2 regions of the Bacillus sp. N6 genome follow, and region 2 is predicted to be linked to the other one. Evidence: a T-box and tRNA genes for the amino acid it is inferred to sense, from the RefSeq annotation. Region 2 holds a T-box; the other holds one or more tRNA genes.
What was found. The T-box of region 2 lies ahead of asnS (asparagine--tRNA ligase). A T-box ahead of a tRNA ligase gene usually reads a tRNA of that ligase, here a tRNA-Asn.

Region 1: it encodes a tRNA-Asn, which carries the amino acid that the T-box ahead of asnS (asparagine--tRNA ligase) is inferred to sense. The anticodon was not compared.

Annotation. Positions count from the first base shown of each region.
Region 1 covers NZ_CM127843.1:737,729-743,842, reverse strand. The annotation lists gene ACUXVC_RS03800 (SH3 domain-containing protein) at 75-1,229, shown strand; gene ACUXVC_RS03795 (hypothetical protein) at 1,235-1,567, shown strand; gene ACUXVC_RS03790 (DUF3965 domain-containing protein) at 1,808-2,959, opposite strand; gene ACUXVC_RS03785 (CBS domain-containing protein) at 3,281-3,700, opposite strand; tRNA gene ACUXVC_RS03780 (tRNA-Glu) at 3,830-3,901, opposite strand; tRNA gene ACUXVC_RS03775 (tRNA-Asn) at 3,903-3,977, opposite strand; tRNA gene ACUXVC_RS03770 (tRNA-Ile) at 3,986-4,062, opposite strand; tRNA gene ACUXVC_RS03765 (tRNA-Trp) at 4,073-4,143, opposite strand; tRNA gene ACUXVC_RS03760 (tRNA-Thr) at 4,150-4,222, opposite strand; tRNA gene ACUXVC_RS03755 (tRNA-Phe) at 4,232-4,307, opposite strand; tRNA gene ACUXVC_RS03750 (tRNA-Asp) at 4,316-4,391, opposite strand; tRNA gene ACUXVC_RS03745 (tRNA-Met) at 4,395-4,471, opposite strand; tRNA gene ACUXVC_RS03740 (tRNA-Ser) at 4,491-4,583, opposite strand; tRNA gene ACUXVC_RS03735 (tRNA-Ser) at 4,637-4,729, opposite strand; tRNA gene ACUXVC_RS03730 (tRNA-Ala) at 4,750-4,822, opposite strand; tRNA gene ACUXVC_RS03725 (tRNA-Pro) at 4,838-4,911, opposite strand; tRNA gene ACUXVC_RS03720 (tRNA-Arg) at 4,922-4,995, opposite strand; tRNA gene ACUXVC_RS03715 (tRNA-Leu) at 4,999-5,087, opposite strand; tRNA gene ACUXVC_RS03710 (tRNA-Gly) at 5,104-5,178, opposite strand; tRNA gene ACUXVC_RS03705 (tRNA-Leu) at 5,208-5,288, opposite strand; tRNA gene ACUXVC_RS03700 (tRNA-Lys) at 5,304-5,379, opposite strand; tRNA gene ACUXVC_RS03695 (tRNA-Gln) at 5,384-5,458, opposite strand; tRNA gene ACUXVC_RS03690 (tRNA-Tyr) at 5,470-5,553, opposite strand; tRNA gene ACUXVC_RS03685 (tRNA-Val) at 5,562-5,637, opposite strand; rRNA gene rrf (5S ribosomal RNA) at 5,643-5,758, opposite strand; rRNA gene ACUXVC_RS03675 (23S ribosomal RNA) at 5,860-6,114, opposite strand, start outside.
Region 2 covers NZ_CM127843.1:4,437,626-4,449,362, forward strand. The annotation lists gene ACUXVC_RS22855 (endonuclease MutS2) at 162-2,522, opposite strand; gene polX (DNA polymerase/3'-5' exonuclease PolX) at 2,542-4,260, opposite strand; gene ACUXVC_RS22865 (CvpA family protein) at 4,316-4,855, opposite strand; gene zapA (cell division protein ZapA) at 4,857-5,126, opposite strand; gene rnhC (ribonuclease HIII) at 5,251-6,186, shown strand; partial or broken gene ACUXVC_RS22880 (hypothetical protein) at 6,319-6,552, shown strand; gene ACUXVC_RS22885 (hypothetical protein) at 6,566-6,817, shown strand; gene ACUXVC_RS22890 (YuzL family protein) at 6,859-6,993, opposite strand; gene asnS (asparagine--tRNA ligase) at 7,086-8,477, opposite strand; T-box leader at 8,530-8,781, opposite strand; gene pheT (phenylalanine--tRNA ligase subunit beta) at 8,936-11,356, opposite strand; gene pheS (phenylalanine--tRNA ligase subunit alpha) at 11,375-11,737, opposite strand, start outside.

The sequences.
Region 1 (6,114 bases), 1.6 Mb from region 2:
GAATACACCCACTATATTATATCTTTATACTATAATAAAATTACAACTATACAACTAGAGGAGGTCTCTATTCCATGAATATGAAAGCTACTGCTTTAACAGCAACTACTGTAGCGATTGCTTCTTTACTTCCTTCTATGGGTGAAACAAATGTACAAAAAGCAAACGCTGAACAATTATCTAATGTTAAAACTGGGTATGTCAAAGTCGATCAAGTAGCATTACATACAGAAGATAACGTAAAGAGCACATCAATTGATACAATTCGCTTTAATACAAAAGTGAACATCCTTGAAACAACTAATGGTTGGTATAAAGTATCTGTTCATAATAAAGTAGGTTATGTACAAAAAGATGCTATTTTACTAAAAAACAAACTTCAATCTAATGATCAATACATCGTCAATGCTAATGCATTAAACGTTCGCTCTGAACCTAATTTAGAATCTTCCATTTTAGATGTATTACCAAATGGCAAGTTTATTACCGTTCAAGAAGATCAAGGCGAATGGTATAAAATATCACATAATGGCCAAACGGGTTACGTACAAAAAGCATTCATCTCTAATGGTTCACAACCCTTAGTAAAAGGAATCACCGTTCAAAATAATACAAAATATACTGTTGCAACACCTAATCTGAATGTACGTAGCAACACTAGTACAAGTAGCGCTCTACTCGGTTCATTACAAAACGGTACACAAGTACAAGTAGTAGAAACTGTAGGAACTTGGTATAAAATTCGTTTTGGCACAGGATACGGATATGTAGCAAAACACTATGTAGTACAAAATCAACCACAGGCTAAAACAGATCAGCCTTCATCTATTCCAGCTGCTTTCAAATTCCCTGCTCAAGGAAGAATTAGCTCAACCTTTGATATACGATGGGAACAAATGCATTATGGTATAGATATTGCTGCTCCAGGGAACGTCTCTATCCAAGCTGCTGCTGCAGGTAAAGTTGTGAAATCTTATTATTCAGCTAGCTATGGCAATGTTGTGTTCATTGCGCATCAAATCAATGGGAAATTATATACAACTGTTTATGCTCATATGAAGGATCGCACTGTACAAACTGGTGATCAAGTACAAGCTGGACAATTAGTAGGTCATATGGGCAACACAGGTCATTCATACGGGCAACATCTTCATTTTGAATTACATAATGGAGAATGGAATTTTGAAAAAACAAATGCAGTAAATCCACTGCCATATTTAGTTAGGTAAATTGTATGCCACGCAATATACCTCTTATAATTGAATACGCAGCCTTTTTAGGTTTAATCTGTTGTTTAATCATTTACAATACAAATATTGTATTTTTATCTATTATTATTGCTTTTGTTGCATTAGAAATTATGATGGAATCATTTCAAGTGCAACTAAAACAAAAAATTGCCCATATTTATAACGCTATATTTCTTTTGAGTGCTCTCATAACAAATATAATTAGTAATGGCTTTTATTTATCTACTGTATTTCCAGTATTCTTTATGGCTGTTTTATTATTTGTAGCTAGATATATTAATGTCCCTTATAACCAAAAACAAAAACAAGAAGCTTAGAAAGAGGAGACACTGTGTACCAATCTTTCAAAGATGCTCCAATAAAATACATATTGCATTTGTATAAGAAAGCCAATACTTTTTTTGGTATACAAGGAAGTTATACTGCACAACTTCTCCTATATGGAATGTTGTTTCTTGTTTTAATCACTTTCTCCTTGTTTTACTAACAAAAAAGGATCTCACATAAACTGGAGATCCTTTTTAATTTATATTAATTTTTCATATCGAAAATATTGTTTATCCACAAGCATATTTTTCATAAATAAAGCTCAGATTATATTTTTTCTCTAAGCTCATTCGTTGTTCGTCATCGCACCAATAGAAAAGAATATCATGAATCGTTGCGTAACGCTTATTTTTAAGAAATAGCCTAAAGAATGATGGTAAACAATCATGTAATTGTATAAATATATAATTGCGTAGTGTTTCTTCTTTATATTCAATGCCCTTACAAATATACAGTAATTCTTCACAATAATATGCATGCTGTGGAACTTGTATCATCTCGAAAAATGGCACATAAGATAGTAGCTTTCCAATAAAATGACCGTATCGATCCATTACTCCTATCGTCATATGCTCCATCATTTCTTTCATTACATATAAATAATCATCTACATGTGTTGTCTTTAATGGGTCTAAGCGATCGGAAATTTGAGATAATACAGCTCTTTGACATGCTAAAACTGCCTGACTAGGTCCATAATATGATAGGAAATCTGTACACTTACGATATTTCCGTAATAAATCATGTGTATATAAATCATATACGAAAGTATTACAATACATTGCTAAACTCATCATATCACTATTTAATTGCTCTTTTGATAATGATTTCGCTCTCTTACACATATAAAAGAATGTAAATTCCAATACTTCTTTATGAGATAATAAATGTTTACAATCGGTTATACATTTCTCATTAAATTTAACTCTATCCCAAATTTCAATATCCCTATCTGTCAATTCACCTATACGATATTTAATAATTAAATAGTTTAAAGCAACTGATTGCGTCAAAAGATCCCATGTTTCATATTCCAATGAAGTATGAACAAACTCAGCTAATCCTTGTGCTATCATAAAAGCATTTGCCTCTTCATACCAACCAATCTCTTGGCATAAGCGAAGAATACGCACTAAAGTTGGAATTTCATCTTTATGAAACTGCGGTAAATTCTTTACTTTATTCATGCCATATACGATAAATGCCGCTAAATTTTCTTCTTTATAAAATTCTTTCTCTTTCCATACTAATATAGTTCGTTCTTTCCCCTCACCTTTTGGGTGACAAGGTACAAGCAAAGAAAATAATTCAGCGAAATTATTTGGTTCTATATATGTATCTGTAACCAAATTCCAATTTGGATCGCCCTGTACAGCCTTCATATAATTCCCCTTCCCTTTTCATCTATGTAGGAAATATTAATTTATTATCGTACCACTAAAAATTAATATTGTTATATTCAAAATCCCTCATAATACTTATATCTATCAGTATATCATCTTTTCTCTTATTAAAAATGAAGAATAACAAATTTAAAAAAACTGTGGAAATTATTAACCATATCCTTATTATATAATGTCTCAGATACATCACGCTAACATATTAGTTTAATCCATATATACTAGAATAATGCATCTGAACTTTATATATAATTTAGCTCTTTATGAGTGACCATTAAAATCTCGGTTAATTAAAGTTTCAATTTACTCTGTACGCTCTGAGATTTCGCTCAAGGCAAATCCAGCTTGATCATCTGCCGATTCCCTTATAGCTAAATCTCCTAGTGCTAACATGCCAATAAGCTGACCACTATCAACTACTGGTAACCGTCTAATTTGATACTGTGCCATTAGCTCTGTAGCTTTTTCAATAGAATCATTTGGAGAAACTGAGATAATATTTGTTGTCATTACATTTGTAATTTTATTAGATCCAGGATGTTTTTCAGCAATCCCTCGAACAACTAAATCTCGATCAGTAACAAGCCCAACAACTTGCTCATTTTCAACAACAGGAATTAACCCAACCGATTCTTCCTTCATTTTTACAGCTGCCTCATATACATTGTCTAGCGGTGTACAATGTACAATATGGGTACTCATTAAGTCTCTAACTCGTGTCATTATTTATTTCCTCCTTTTTATACATACCATAGCTTTTCCAAAATTCCTTTATTTATTTCTGGAAAGTAAAATGATAAAAAGGATCAACAAAATAAAAAAGAGCCAGCATAATGCTGACTCTTTTTTGTATGACCCGTACGGGATTCGAACCCGTGTTACCGCCGTGAAAGGGCGGTGTCTTAACCACTTGACCAACGGGCCATGGCTCCGCAGGTAGGACTCGAACCTACGACCGATCGGTTAACAGCCGATAGCTCTACCACTGAGCTACTGCGGAATAATATATGGTGGGCCTAAATGGACTCGAACCATCGACCTCACGCTTATCAGGCGTGCGCTCTAACCAGCTGAGCTATAGGCCCATATACTTTACAGGGGCAGTAGGAATCGAACCCACACTGGAGGTTTTGGAGACCTCAGTTCTACCTTTAAACTATGCCCCTAAATGATGCCGGCTAGAGGACTTGAACCCCCAACCTACTGATTACAAGTCAGTTGCTCTACCAATTGAGCTAAGCCGGCATAAAAAAATGGTGGCTCGGGACGGAATCGAACCGCCGACACGAGGATTTTCAGTCCTCTGCTCTACCGACTGAGCTACCGAGCCAACATAAATGGCGGTCCCGACCGGGGTCGAACCGGCGATCTCCTGCGTGACAGGCAGGCATGTTAACCACTACACCACGGGACCATTTGGTTGCGGGGACAGGATTTGAACCTGCGACCTTCGGGTTATGAGCCCGACGAGCTACCGTGCTGCTCCACCCCGCGACAATATTAAATTAAAAAATGGAGGAGGTAGAGGGATTCGAACCCCCGCGCGACTCTCGCCGCCTGTCGGTTTTCAAGACCGATCCCTTCAGCCGAACTTGGGTATACCTCCATGAAGGAAAAAATAAATATTTTATTATTATATGTCTAAACCATTTTTAAAAATGGAGGAGGTAGAGGGATTCGAACCCCCGCGCGATTCTCACCGCCTGTCGGTTTTCAAGACCGATCCCTTCAGCCGAACTTGGGTATACCTCCGAGACATATATTAAATAAAGTGGAGCCTAGCGGGATCGAACCGCTGACCTCCTGCGTGCAAGGCAGGCGCTCTCCCAGCTGAGCTAAGGCCCCATGTTTTATGGAATATCGGGAAGACAGGATTTGAACCTGCGACCCCCTGGTCCCAAACCAGGTGCTCTACCAAGCTGAGCCACTTCCCGTTAATAAAAGCGCGCCCGAGAGGAGTCGAACCCCTAACCTCTTGATCCGTAGTCAAACGCTCTATCCAATTGAGCTACGGGCGCATATGGTGCCGAGGGCGGGGGTCGAACCCGCACGGTGGTCACCCACCGCAGGATTTTAAGTCCTGTGCGTCTGCCTGTTCCGCCACCCCGGCATGTCATATTGAAAATTGGAGCGGAAGACGGGATTCGAACCCGCGACCCCAACCTTGGCAAGGTTGTATTCTACCACTGAACTACTTCCGCAAGACATGTATGAGTTATTTTATTAAAAGTGCGGGTGAAGGGAGTCGAACCCCCACGCCAAAGGCGCTAGATCCTAAGTCTAGTGCGTCTGCCAATTCCGCCACACCCGCATGTTTTATTAAAAATGGTGAGCCATGAAGGATTCGAACCTTCGACCCTCTGATTAAAAGTCAGATGCTCTACCAACTGAGCTAATGGCTCTTAATGGCTGGGCTAGCTGGATTCGAACCAGCGCATGACGGAGTCAAAGTCCGTTGCCTTACCGCTTGGCTATAGCCCATTAATTAAGAATGGTGGAGGGGGGCAGATTCGAACTGCCGAACCCGAAGGAGCGGATTTACAGTCCGCCGCGTTTAGCCACTTCGCTACCCCTCCGACATATATGGTGGAGGATGACGGGATCGAACCGCCGACCCCCTGCTTGTAAGGCAGGTGCTCTCCCAGCTGAGCTAATCCTCCATTTTGCCTGGCAACGTCCTACTCTCACAGGGACAAGGTCCCAACTACCATCGGCGCTAGAGAGCTTAACTTCCGTGTTCGGTATGGGAACGGGTGTGACCTCTCTGCCATCATTACCAGACTGTATTCATTTAAGACAAGAATCATTTTAACTCATTTGCTTTTAAAAGTCAACAAGTTTTTTATATTCTTTCAAAACTAGATAACATTGCTTCATATTATATGGTTAAGTCCTCGATCTATTAGTATTCGTCAGCTCCACATGTCACCATGCTTCCACCTCGAACCTATCAACCTGATCATCTTTCAGGGATCTTACTAGCTTACGCTATGGGAAATCTCATCTTGAGGGGGGCTTCATGCTTAGATGCTTTCAGCACTTATCCCTTCCGCACATAGCTACCCAGCTATGCCCTTGGCAGAACAACTGGTACACCAGCGGTGCGTCCATCCCGGTCCTCTCGTACTAAGGACAGC
Region 2 (11,737 bases):
ATCTATGGCAATATCATTATGCCACGATTGACGCTTTTTCACTTCGCAAAAACAACTAAATAAATAACCCCAATCACCAAAAATATTCCACAACAAGCTAACAATACTTTTGCAAGTTTGTCCATAAACATATAATGGTTTCCCCTTTGTTTCGTTGTTTGCTATTTTAATTCGACAACTGTTACGCCTAGGCCTCCCTCGCCCATGTCACCGTAACGGTAATTCTTCACGCCGCGGTGCTTCTTCAAGTAATCTTGTACACCTTGGCGAAGCGCTCCTGTTCCTTTACCGTGAATGATTGATACACGAGGATAACTTGCAAGCTGGGCATCGTCTAAATATTTTTCAACGCGCATCATTGCATCTTCATAACGTTCACCGCGAAGATCAAGTTCCAATGAAACGTGGTAATCTCTACCCTTCACACTTGCGACTGCTTTTTTCTCTGTTTGCTTCGGTGTGTTAATGTATTCCATGTTAGATTCTTTTACTTTCATCTTCAGAATACCGATTTGTACGCTCCACTCTGTATCACTTACTTTTTCAAGTAATTGACCCTTTTGACCGAACGTTAATACTTTTACTTCATCACCTGCGCGTAACTGTTGTTTCGGCGCAGTGTTTTTCACGTTTACTTTTTGTTTCTTCACAAGCTCTGGCGCTGTTCCTTCTAGACGGCTCTTCGCTTCAATAAGCTCATGGTCTTTCACATTTACAAGCTGTGCTTTACGCAATTGACGAAGTTCTTGAATAATACCTTCTGCTTCTTTCTTCGCAGCTTCGACTTTTTCTTCCCCTTCTTTTTGCGCTTTTAATAATTTTTCATCACGCTCATCGTTAAACTCAATAATTTGACGTTGCAACTCACGATGAAGTTTCTCAGATTGTTTGCGAAGTGCCTCTGCTTCGTTCCAGTCACGCTCTGCGTTCTTCTGGCTTTCTTCTAACTTCGCAATCATATTTTCAATTTTATTTGTATCTGTACTAATGTGGTTACGTGCTTGATCAATAACGCGATCAGATAATCCAAGGCGCTTCGAAATTTCAAAGGCGTTACTGCGACCTGGTACACCGATTAATAACTTATAAGTTGGACTTAATGTATTTACATCAAACTCAACACTCGCATTAATAACTTGCTCACGGTTGTATCCGTATGCTTTTAATTCTGGGTAATGCGTCGTAGCAACAACGCGAGCACCGCGGTTACATACTTCATCTAAAATCGAAATTGCTAGTGCAGCACCTTCTTGCGGGTCTGTTCCAGCACCTAATTCATCAAATAAAACTAAGCTTTCAAAATCAGCTTTTTCTAAAATATCTACAATGTTCACCATATGTGAGGAGAACGTACTTAAGCTTTGTTCAATCGACTGCTCATCACCGATATCAGCAAAGATATTTTTAAATACACAAATCTCTGACTCATCCATTACTGGAATGTGAAGACCAGATTGCGCCATTAATACACAAATACCAACTGTTTTCAGCGTAACTGTTTTACCACCTGTATTCGGTCCTGTAATAACAATTGTTGTGAAATCTTTACCTAGCATAATGTTATTTGGCACAATAATTTCTGGATCGATTAGCGGGTGACGAGCTTGTCTTAAATCCATATAACGCTCGTTATTTACAATTGGTTTCGTTGCTTTAATTCGTTTCGCATAAAAAGCTTTCGCAAAGATGAAATCAAGATTTGCAACTACTTCTACGTTTGATAAAACGATATCGGCTTCTACTGCCACTTCTTCTGTTAACATTAATAAGATGCGTTCAATTTCTTGTTTTTCTTTCACTCGTGCTTCTTGTAGTGCATTATTTAATTCTACAATTACTTGTGGTTCAATAAATAACGTTTGTCCAGAAGCAGATTGATCGTGAACAATACCGCCATATACGCCGCGGTATTCTTGCTTTACTGGGATTACGTAACGTTCGTTACGAATCGTTACAATCGAGTCAGACAGCATCTTTTGTGCGTTTGAAGAACGCGTCATATTTTCTAACTTTTCACGAATACGGCTTTCCGCAGTACGAATTTGAGTACGAATACCACGCAGTTTATCACTCGCGCTATCGACTACTTCACCGCCATCACCGATGCAATTTGTAATTTTCTTTTCTAAATCATATAAAGATACAATTTGAGCGACGTGAGTTTCTAAAATCGGAAGCTCGACACCGTTATCAGCCATATCTTCAATGAAACGTTTCATATTACGACTACCATACATCGTATTCGCAATATCAAGTAGTTCATTAGGGCTTAACATACTTCCAATCTTTGCACGCTTCACATTTGAGCGAATATCCGTAATGCCACCTAATGGTGCACTACCTTTTAAACGAATGACTTTCGCTGCTTCATCCGTTGTATCTTGCATTTCTACAATTTCTTCAAAATCAGTGCTCGGCACTAAATTCTTCACTTTATCACGGCCAAGTGAAGAGGCTGTATGTTCAAGTAATTGTTCTTTTACTTTATTGTATTCTAATACACGCAACGTTCTTTCTAACATGTTGCAGGTCCCCCTTGTGTTACTTATTACGTTTAATATAGTCTAATAAACGTTCAATATCCCATGTGTTAATCACGTTATCTTTTTGAATCCAACCTTTACGTGCTGCAGCTACACCTGTTTCCATATCTTCTAACATTTCAAGTGTATGAGCATCCGTATTAATCGCTACTTTTACACCAGCGTCTTGTGCTTGTTTTAATAATTTCGCGCTTAAATCTAGACGGTTCGGATTCGCATTTAATTCTAAAACTGTATTTGTCTCTTTTGCGAGTTCAATTAATAAATCTGTATCTACATCATAACCCTCACGGCGCCCGAGAAGACGTCCTGTCGGATGGGCAATCATTGTGACATGTTTATTCTCAAGTGCAGTACGCAGACGTTTCATAATCGTTTCACGGTCTTGTGAGAAGCTAGAGTGAATCGCTCCAATGACATAGTCTAATTCTTCTAATACTTCATCATCAAAATCAAGCGAGGCATCTGGTAAAATGTCCATTTCAATTCCGCGTAAAATTGTAATGTCTGGATACTTTTCATTCATACGTTCAATTTCTTTCGCTTGCTCACGAAGACGCTCTTTCGTTAAACCATTCGCTACTTTCAAGTATTGCGAGTGATCAGTAATCGCCATAAACTTGTATCCACGAGCACGGCACGCTTGTACCATTTCTTCAATAGAAAAAGCACCGTCACTCCAAGTTGTATGCATATGTAAATCACCTTGTATATCGGAAAACTGAATTAAGTTTGGATACTCTTTAATTAATTCAATTTCTTTTCCATCTTCACGCACTTCTGGCGGAATAAATGGCAGACCGAAATGAGCGAAGAAGTCTTCTTCAGTCTCAAATGTTTTCACTTCACCTGTTTCCAAGTTCTCTACACCGTACTCACTAATTTTCTCGCCTTTATCTTTTGCGATTTGACGCATTTTTACGTTATGGTCCTTTGATCCTGTGAAATGGTGAAGAGTTGTAATAAACTCTTCTGGTTTTACTAAACGAAAATCGATTGAAATATCATATTCATATTGAAGACGGACAGAAACTTTCGTATCTCCACTCGCGATTACTTCAATCATGTTATCGAATTGTAGTAAATGCTCACGTACCGCTGCTGGTTCTGTCGTTGCAATGATAAAATCTAAATCTTTCACTGTCTCACGAACACGGCGTAAGCTACCAGCGCGAGAGAAACGAATTACTTCAGCAATATTCGACAATTTCTCCTCTATTTCCCCGGCAATAGGCAATACCATCGCAATTGGTAAACGCTCTGGACGAGAGCCTACTTGATCGATTGCTTCTAATATTTTCTCTTCTGTCTTCTTACCGAAACCTGCTAAAGCCTGTACTTTATTTTCCTCACAAACAGCTTTTAGCGATTCCATATCAACAACACCAAGTTCTTTATATAACTTAGCCACCTTTTTACCACCAAGTCCTGGTAGTTTTAATAACGGCAATAAGCTACTTGGTACTTCTTTCTCAAGTTCTTGCAATACTTCAGATGTTCCCGATTCTATATATTCTTGAATAACAGCTGCTGTTCCTTTTCCGATTCCTGGAATCTTTGTGAAATCTTCAATTTCAGAAAGACTACGATCGTCACTTTCTAATGCTGCTGCCGCTTTACGAAATGCAGATATTTTAAATGGATTCGCACCCTTTAGTTCCATAAAAAGCCCGATTGTCTCTAATAATTTGATAACTTGTTTTTTATTTACTTTCATCATTGCCCCGCCTTTCTTTCATAGAAAAAAACTTCTCTTTCCGAAAAAAGAGAAGTTATACTCTGCTACCTGTCTGCCATAGTTCCTTCACCTTTTCAGATAGAATCGGTGTATCGTCTACAATTATTTTGCTAATTAATGATTTTTGTAATGGTGTTTGTACCTGTTCAATCGGAAGAATATTTCCAATGATAATTAAGACAAACAAAATAATATATACTTCTAAAAATCCGAGGATTGCCCCCGCAAACGCATTTACTTGCTTTAAAACCGGTATTTCTGCAAACATATTTAACAAATTACCAAGTAATGAAAGTGCAATTTTAGTGATAATAAACAATATGATAAACGCAAGCGCTTGATAAAATACTGTCTCAATATTATTTGCATTAATCCATTCTGGAACAGATACGTTTTTATCAAATGGATACGGAATAAATTTCGCAAGTGCTGGCGCTAAATCTTTACAGTACCAGTATGCAACAAGGTATGCGATAATAAAGCTTGTTAACTTTACAAGTTGCAGAATAAACCCTCTGCGTAAGCCGAGGAAAAATCCCATAACAAGCAGTAAAATGATAATAATATCAATCATGTTATTCCATTCCTTTTTTTGTCATACTTTCTTTCAATTTCTCATGTTCTTCTTTTAATTTTATGTAATCGTGTATGACGTTTACCGCCGTCAATACCGCTAGTCTACTCGTGTCAAGCGAAGGATTCTTGGCATTGAGTTCGCGCATTTTATCATCCACAATCGCTGCTACCATGCGGATATGACTTGTACTTTCATCGCCAACAACTGAATATTGCTGACCATAGATTTCTACATTAATTCGACTTTTCTTTCCCTTTTGTTGTGACAACTCACCGGCCTCCAATCACGTACAGAATCCTAAAGTTTATCATACCATGAACCTTCATAATATGGAAACAGAAAGAACAATCCGATATGATAAAAATAACAATATAAAAAAAGGGGCGACCATTATGTCAAATTCTATCGTAATTCAAACAAATTCTACAGTAATTGAAGACATGAAACAACAATATAAACATTCGCTTAGTCCAAAAATTCCACAAGGCGGAATCTTCATGGCAAAGGTACCATCTTGCACAATTACAGCGTATAAATCTGGAAAAGTAATGTTCCAAGGAGGCCGCGCTGAAGCAGAAGCTTCTCGTTGGCAAACTGTCTCTCAAACACCGAAAACAGCTGTAAAAAAATCTGTCGATTCCCATCGTTATGCGCCGCCCGCTTCCATCGGTACAATGTCTATTGTAGGGTCTGATGAAGTTGGTACGGGAGATTTCTTTGGACCGATGACAGTCGTTGCTGTATATGTGGATGCAAAGCAAATTCCACTGCTAAAAGAACTTGGTATAAAAGACTCTAAAAACTTAAATGACGATCAAATTACTGCCATTGCGAAACAACTTCTACACGTTGTTCCTTACAGCTCCCTTGTCCTTCATAATGAAAAATATAACGAGCTATTTGACAAAGGAAACAACCAAGGTAAGTTAAAAGCTTTACTACACAATAAAGCTATTACAAACTTATTAGCTAAAATGGCACCTACAAAACCTGAAGGCGTCTTAATCGATCAATTCACACAACCTGATACATACTATAAATATTTAGCAAAACAAAAACAGGTACAGCGTGAAAATGTTTACTTCGCAACGAAAGGCGAAAGTGTCCATTTAGCAGTAGCCGCTGCTTCTATTTTAGCTCGCTACTCATTCGTAAAACAGTTTGACGAACTAAGTAAAAAAGCTGGTATGCCACTTCCAAAAGGTGCTGGTAAACAAGTTGATATCGCCGCAGCTAAATTAATTCAAAAGCTTGGTAAAGAACGATTACCCGAGTTTGTGAAACTGCATTTCGCTAATACGGAGAAGGCGTTTCGCTTATTAAAATAGTATCGACAAAAACAGGAGCCTACAAACTCCTGTTTTTTGTTTCACCCTACTATTGTCCTTGTAATTATGTCACAACATAAATATACATATTATTAAAATTAAAGAAGATAATTCCTATTACTATTTCTATAAATGATTCTAAACATCTTACTAGGTAATCCCATGAAAGACAATTCAAAATTAGGGAGAATATCCAACTATTAAGTGAGCAACAGGAGTTCCAAAATTTAATCGAAAGATATGGTAGATCATTCCTATTAAATTTTCGGATTCGAAAATTTATCGTGAAACACGATGCACAACAAGCTACAACACTTCTGTGAGGAATTTGAATTCATGATTAGAAGAAAAGGATTGTTTACATAAGGAGGGAATTCATATGGACGCTGTGAAAGTTAAAAAATTATTATATGTTTTCATACACCTCGTAGGTCCACTTTCTTACTTCATTATTTCTACTGTTTGGGGCACTTTCTTCACTACTAAATCCACATTCGAAAACATATCTGATAGCCTTAGCGTTATGGCCATCTATTACGTGTTCATAAGTTTACTGTGGTTTTTCTATTTCGATCGATTAGACAAAGACATAAATAAGATTACAAAAGAAATTAACGATAATATGATGTAACACATAACAAAGGAGAGCCCTTAAGACTCTCCTTTGTTATATTAGCTTCGTTTCTGCTTCTTATTAGATGAAGGTACTTTATGAGAACCTGTTTCATGTGTCGTCGTTCCTTGTCCTTCTACTTCTGGAGAACCTAGGCCCGATCTTGAATGATCTTTTTTTACTTTTTTACTCATTTATATTCACCCCTTCGCGTTACTTTTTGCTACGGGGTCATAAACTATGCAAACAAAAAAGCGAGAGGAAATCCTCTCGCTTTTTTCATATTTTAGAACTCAGAAGAACCTGGAGTTCTTGGGAATGGAATTACGTCACGGATGTTAGCCATACCAGTGATGTACATTAGGAAGCGCTCGAAACCTAGACCGAATCCAGCGTGTTTTGTACCACCGTATTTTCTAAGTTCTAAGTACCACCAGTAGTCCTCTTCGTTCATACCTAATTCTTTAATTCTGTCTACTAAAACGTCCATTCTTTCTTCACGTTGACTTCCGCCGATTAATTCGCCGATGCCAGGAACTAGAAGGTCAGTAGCAGCTACTGTTTTTCCATCTTCATTCATACGCATGTAGAACGCTTTAATGTCTTTCGGGTAGTCAGTTACGAATACAGGGCGTTTGAAGATTTCTTCTGATAAGTATCTTTCATGCTCTGTTTGTAAGTCAATACCCCATTCTACTGGGTATTTGAAGTCAGCACCTGATTCTTGAAGTACTTTAATTGCTTCTGTATATGTGATGCGACCGAAGTCAGAGTTAATCACGTTGTTCATACGCTCTAGAACTGTTTTATCAACGAAGCTGTTGAAGAAGTCCATTTCTTCTGGTGCATGCTCTAATACATATTTCATTGCATATTTCAGCATATCTTCTGTAAGATCCATTACATCGCCTAACTCAGCGAATGCAATCTCAGGCTCAACCATCCAGAACTCAGCAGCGTGGCGAGTTGTGTTTGAGTTTTCCGCACGGAATGTAGGTCCGAATGTATATACATCACGGAATGCTAATGCATACGCTTCAGCGTTCAGCTGTCCACTTACTGTTAAGTTTGTTTCTTTACCGAAGAAGTCTTTTGATTCATCAACTTGTCCGTCTTCACCTTTTGGTACGTTGTTTAAATCTTGTGTTGTTACGCGGAACATTTCGCCAGCACCTTCTGTATCACTACCAGTGATGATTGGTGTGTGAACATGTACAAATCCACGCTCTTGGAAGAACTGGTGAATCGCAAATGCTGCGATAGAACGTACGCGGAACGTTGCAGAGAATGCATTTGTTCTTGGACGTAAGTGAGCGATTGTACGTAAGTATTCAAACGTATGACGCTTCTTTTGAAGTGGGTAATCAGAATCTGATAAGCCCTCGATATCAATTTTTTCTGCTTTAATTTCAAATGGTTGCTTCGCTCCAGGCGTTGCAATTACTTTACCTTCTACTTTCACTGAAGAGCTAAGTGGAAGCTTTGCAATTTCTTTAAAGTTCTCTAATTCTGTATCGAAAACGATTTGAACGCTTTTGAAGAAGCTACCGTCGTTTAATTCGATGAAACCAAATGCTTTTGAATCACGTAAGTTACGAATCCACCCTGATACTTGTACTGTTTGACCTGCATACTTTTCTGTATCTCTATACAGACTTTTTACTAATGTGTTTTCCATAGTGAAATTCTCCTTTGCTGATATATTTAAATACAAAAAAACCTTTCATCCATAAAGGGACGAAAGGTTAAACTTCGCGGTACCACCCAATTTGTCATAAAGACCAACTTTAACTCGTATGTAATACATACTTCCCGGTTTGTAACAGGCCGGATTCCCGTCTAAGTCTACTCTTGAATACAAGATTCAATTTCGGTTAGCAACTCCAAGGTGTTCTTCACATATACCGCCTCATCAGGCTCTCACCGCCCCTGACTCGCTTTGGATTATAGTATATACTACTTTTCCTTATCATCGTCTTTCATTTTGTTAAACTAAAATTAATGTACTACATTCGAGAGAAAGATGCAAGATGCCAGAAAATATATAAGCGATTTTTGTAATATATCGACTTACCGACATCTTTCGACGATTGTGCAATAAAAAAAATTGCCGGAATGAATCCGGCAATTTTCTAATTACTTACGTAACTCCGCACCAAATTTCTCTTCTACCGTTGTTAATACACGGTTATGCGCTTCTGTTACTTCTTCATCTGTTAACGTACGTTCTGCATCGAAGTAAGTCATAGAAAATGCAAGTGATTTCTTGCCTTCTTCCATTTTTTCACCTTCGTATAAGTCGAATAGTGTTACGTCTTTCAGAAGTTCTCCGCCAGCTTCAGCAATGACTTGCTTCATTTCACCAGCTTTTGTTTCTTTTGTTACCACAACAGCCATGTCACGTGTCATAGATGGGAAACGCGGAATTGCTGAGTAGTAAGTTTCTTCAGCGTCTGCACCGAATACTTTTACAAGAGATAGTTCAAATACGAATGTATTTTTCACATCTAATTGTTTTTCTGCTTCTGGGTGCAATTGACCGATGAAGCCAATTACTTCGCCATCTAATACGATGTCAGCTGTACGGCCTGGGTGCATACCTTCACGTTTTGCTGGTGCATATGTGATTTGGTTTGAAACGCCAAGTACGTCAAATAGTCCTTCTAGTACACCTTTCATAACGAAGAAGTCTACTACTTTCTTCTCACCTTGCCATGCATGGTGAAGAGCAAGACCTGTCATAACACCTGCAAGGTGTTGTTCTTCTTTCGGAAGTTCTCCTTCTTCTGTTGGTAAGAAGATAGAACCTACTTCGTATAAAGCAACGCTGTCGTTTTTACGAGCAACATTGTATGAAACTGCTTCTAGCAATTGTGGCACTAAGCTTAAACGAAGTTGGCTACGCTCTTCGCTCATTGAAAGCGCAAGGTTTACAGGTGCTTTTTCGTTTGTCTCAACCATGTATTGTTTCGCTTTGTCAGCGCTTGTTAATGAATACGTGATTGCTTCATATAAACCAGCACCCTCTAAGAAGCGACGTACTTTACGACGTTTCGTTTGTGCTGATGTTAATTTACCACGAGTCATCGTTCCAGAAGGTAATGTAACTGGAATGTGGTCATAACCGTATAGACGGCCCACTTCTTCTACTAAGTCTTCTGAAATTGCAATATCAGGACGACGTGCTGGTACATTTACATGGAATGTTCCTTCTACTTCTGTGAATGGGAATTTCAAGTTTGTAAACATTGTACCCATTTCACTCGCAGAAATATTTGTACCTAATACACGGTTTACTTTTTCAGCAGTAACAGATACTGTACGCTCTTGTACTTGTAAGTTGTCAGCTTCTACTACACCTTCAAGCGCTTCACCGCCAGCATATTTCGCCATTAAAGCAGCTGCGTGTTGAATTGCTTCAAATGTACGTGTTGGGTCGATTCCTTTTTCGAAACGTGCACTTGATTCACTACGAAGACCTAAGTCTTTTGATGTACGACGCACTGTTTGACCTGCAAAGTATGCAGACTCAATTAGAACGTTTACTGTCTCATTTGTAACTTCAGAATCCGCTCCGCCCATTACACCAGCAACAGCTAAAGCTTTTGTTCCGTTTGTAATTACAAGGTGGTGGCTTTGTAATGTACGCTCTTGATCATCTAACGTTTCAATTTTTTCGCCTTCTTTTGCAAGACGAACAACGATTTCTTTTGAACCTAATTTATCGTAATCGAATGCATGTAACGGTTGACCGTATTCCATTAAAATGTAGTTTGTAATATCAACTACGTTGCTAATTGGACGAATGCCAGCTGCCATAAGGCGAGTTTGCATCCACATTGGTGATGGACCAATCTTTACGTTTTTAACCATTTTTGCAATGTATAATGGGTTTTCTTCTTTCGCTTCTACACTTACAGAAATATAATCAGAAGTTTTTTCTGCTGTTTCTTGTAATTCGATAGCTGGAAGTTTTACTTCTCGCCCGTAAATAGCAGCCACTTCATATGCAACACCTAACATGTTTAAGCAATCTGCACGGTTTGGTGTTAAACCAAGCTCAAGTACTTCATCGTGTAAGTTTAAAATTTCAAGTGCATCTGCACCAACTTCAGCGTCACTTGGGAAGATGAAGATACCATCTGCATATTCTTTTGAAACTAACTTTCCATCAATGCCAAGCTCTTGAAGAGCACAAACCATACCGTGAGAAGCTTCACCACGTAGTTTTGCTTTTTTAATTTTGAAGTTACCAGGAAGTACAGCACCAACTTTTGCAACTGGTACTTTTAAACCTTTTGCAATGTTAGCAGCTCCACAAATAATTTGAACTGGCTCTTCTTCACCGATATCGATTAAGCATTTGCTTAATTTATCAGCTTCTGGGTGTTTTTCACATTCTAATACGTGACCAACTACAACACCTTTTACACCTTTATTTAATACTTCAACGCCTTCTACTTCAATACCACTTTTCGTGATTTTGTCTGCTAGTTCTTGTGCTGTTACATCTTTAATATCTACATACTCTTGTAACCAACGATATGATACGAACATATTTATCCTCTCCTTCCCTTACGCTCGTTTGAATTGTTGTAAGAAACGTACATCATTTGTATAGAAATGACGAATGTCATCTACGCCGTATTTCAACATTGCGATACGCTCTGCGCCCATACCGAATGCGAAACCTTGATATTCTTTTGAATCATAACCAGCCATTTCAAGTACGTTCGGGTGAACCATACCTGCGCCTAAAATTTCAATCCAGCCAGTTCCTTTACAAGTGCCGCAACCTTTGCCATGACACATCATACAAGAAATATCCATCTCTACAGATGGCTCTGTGAATGGGAAGAAACTTGGACGAAGACGGATTTCACGATCTTCACCGAACATCTTTTTCACGAATACTTGCAGTGTACCTTTTAAGTCACT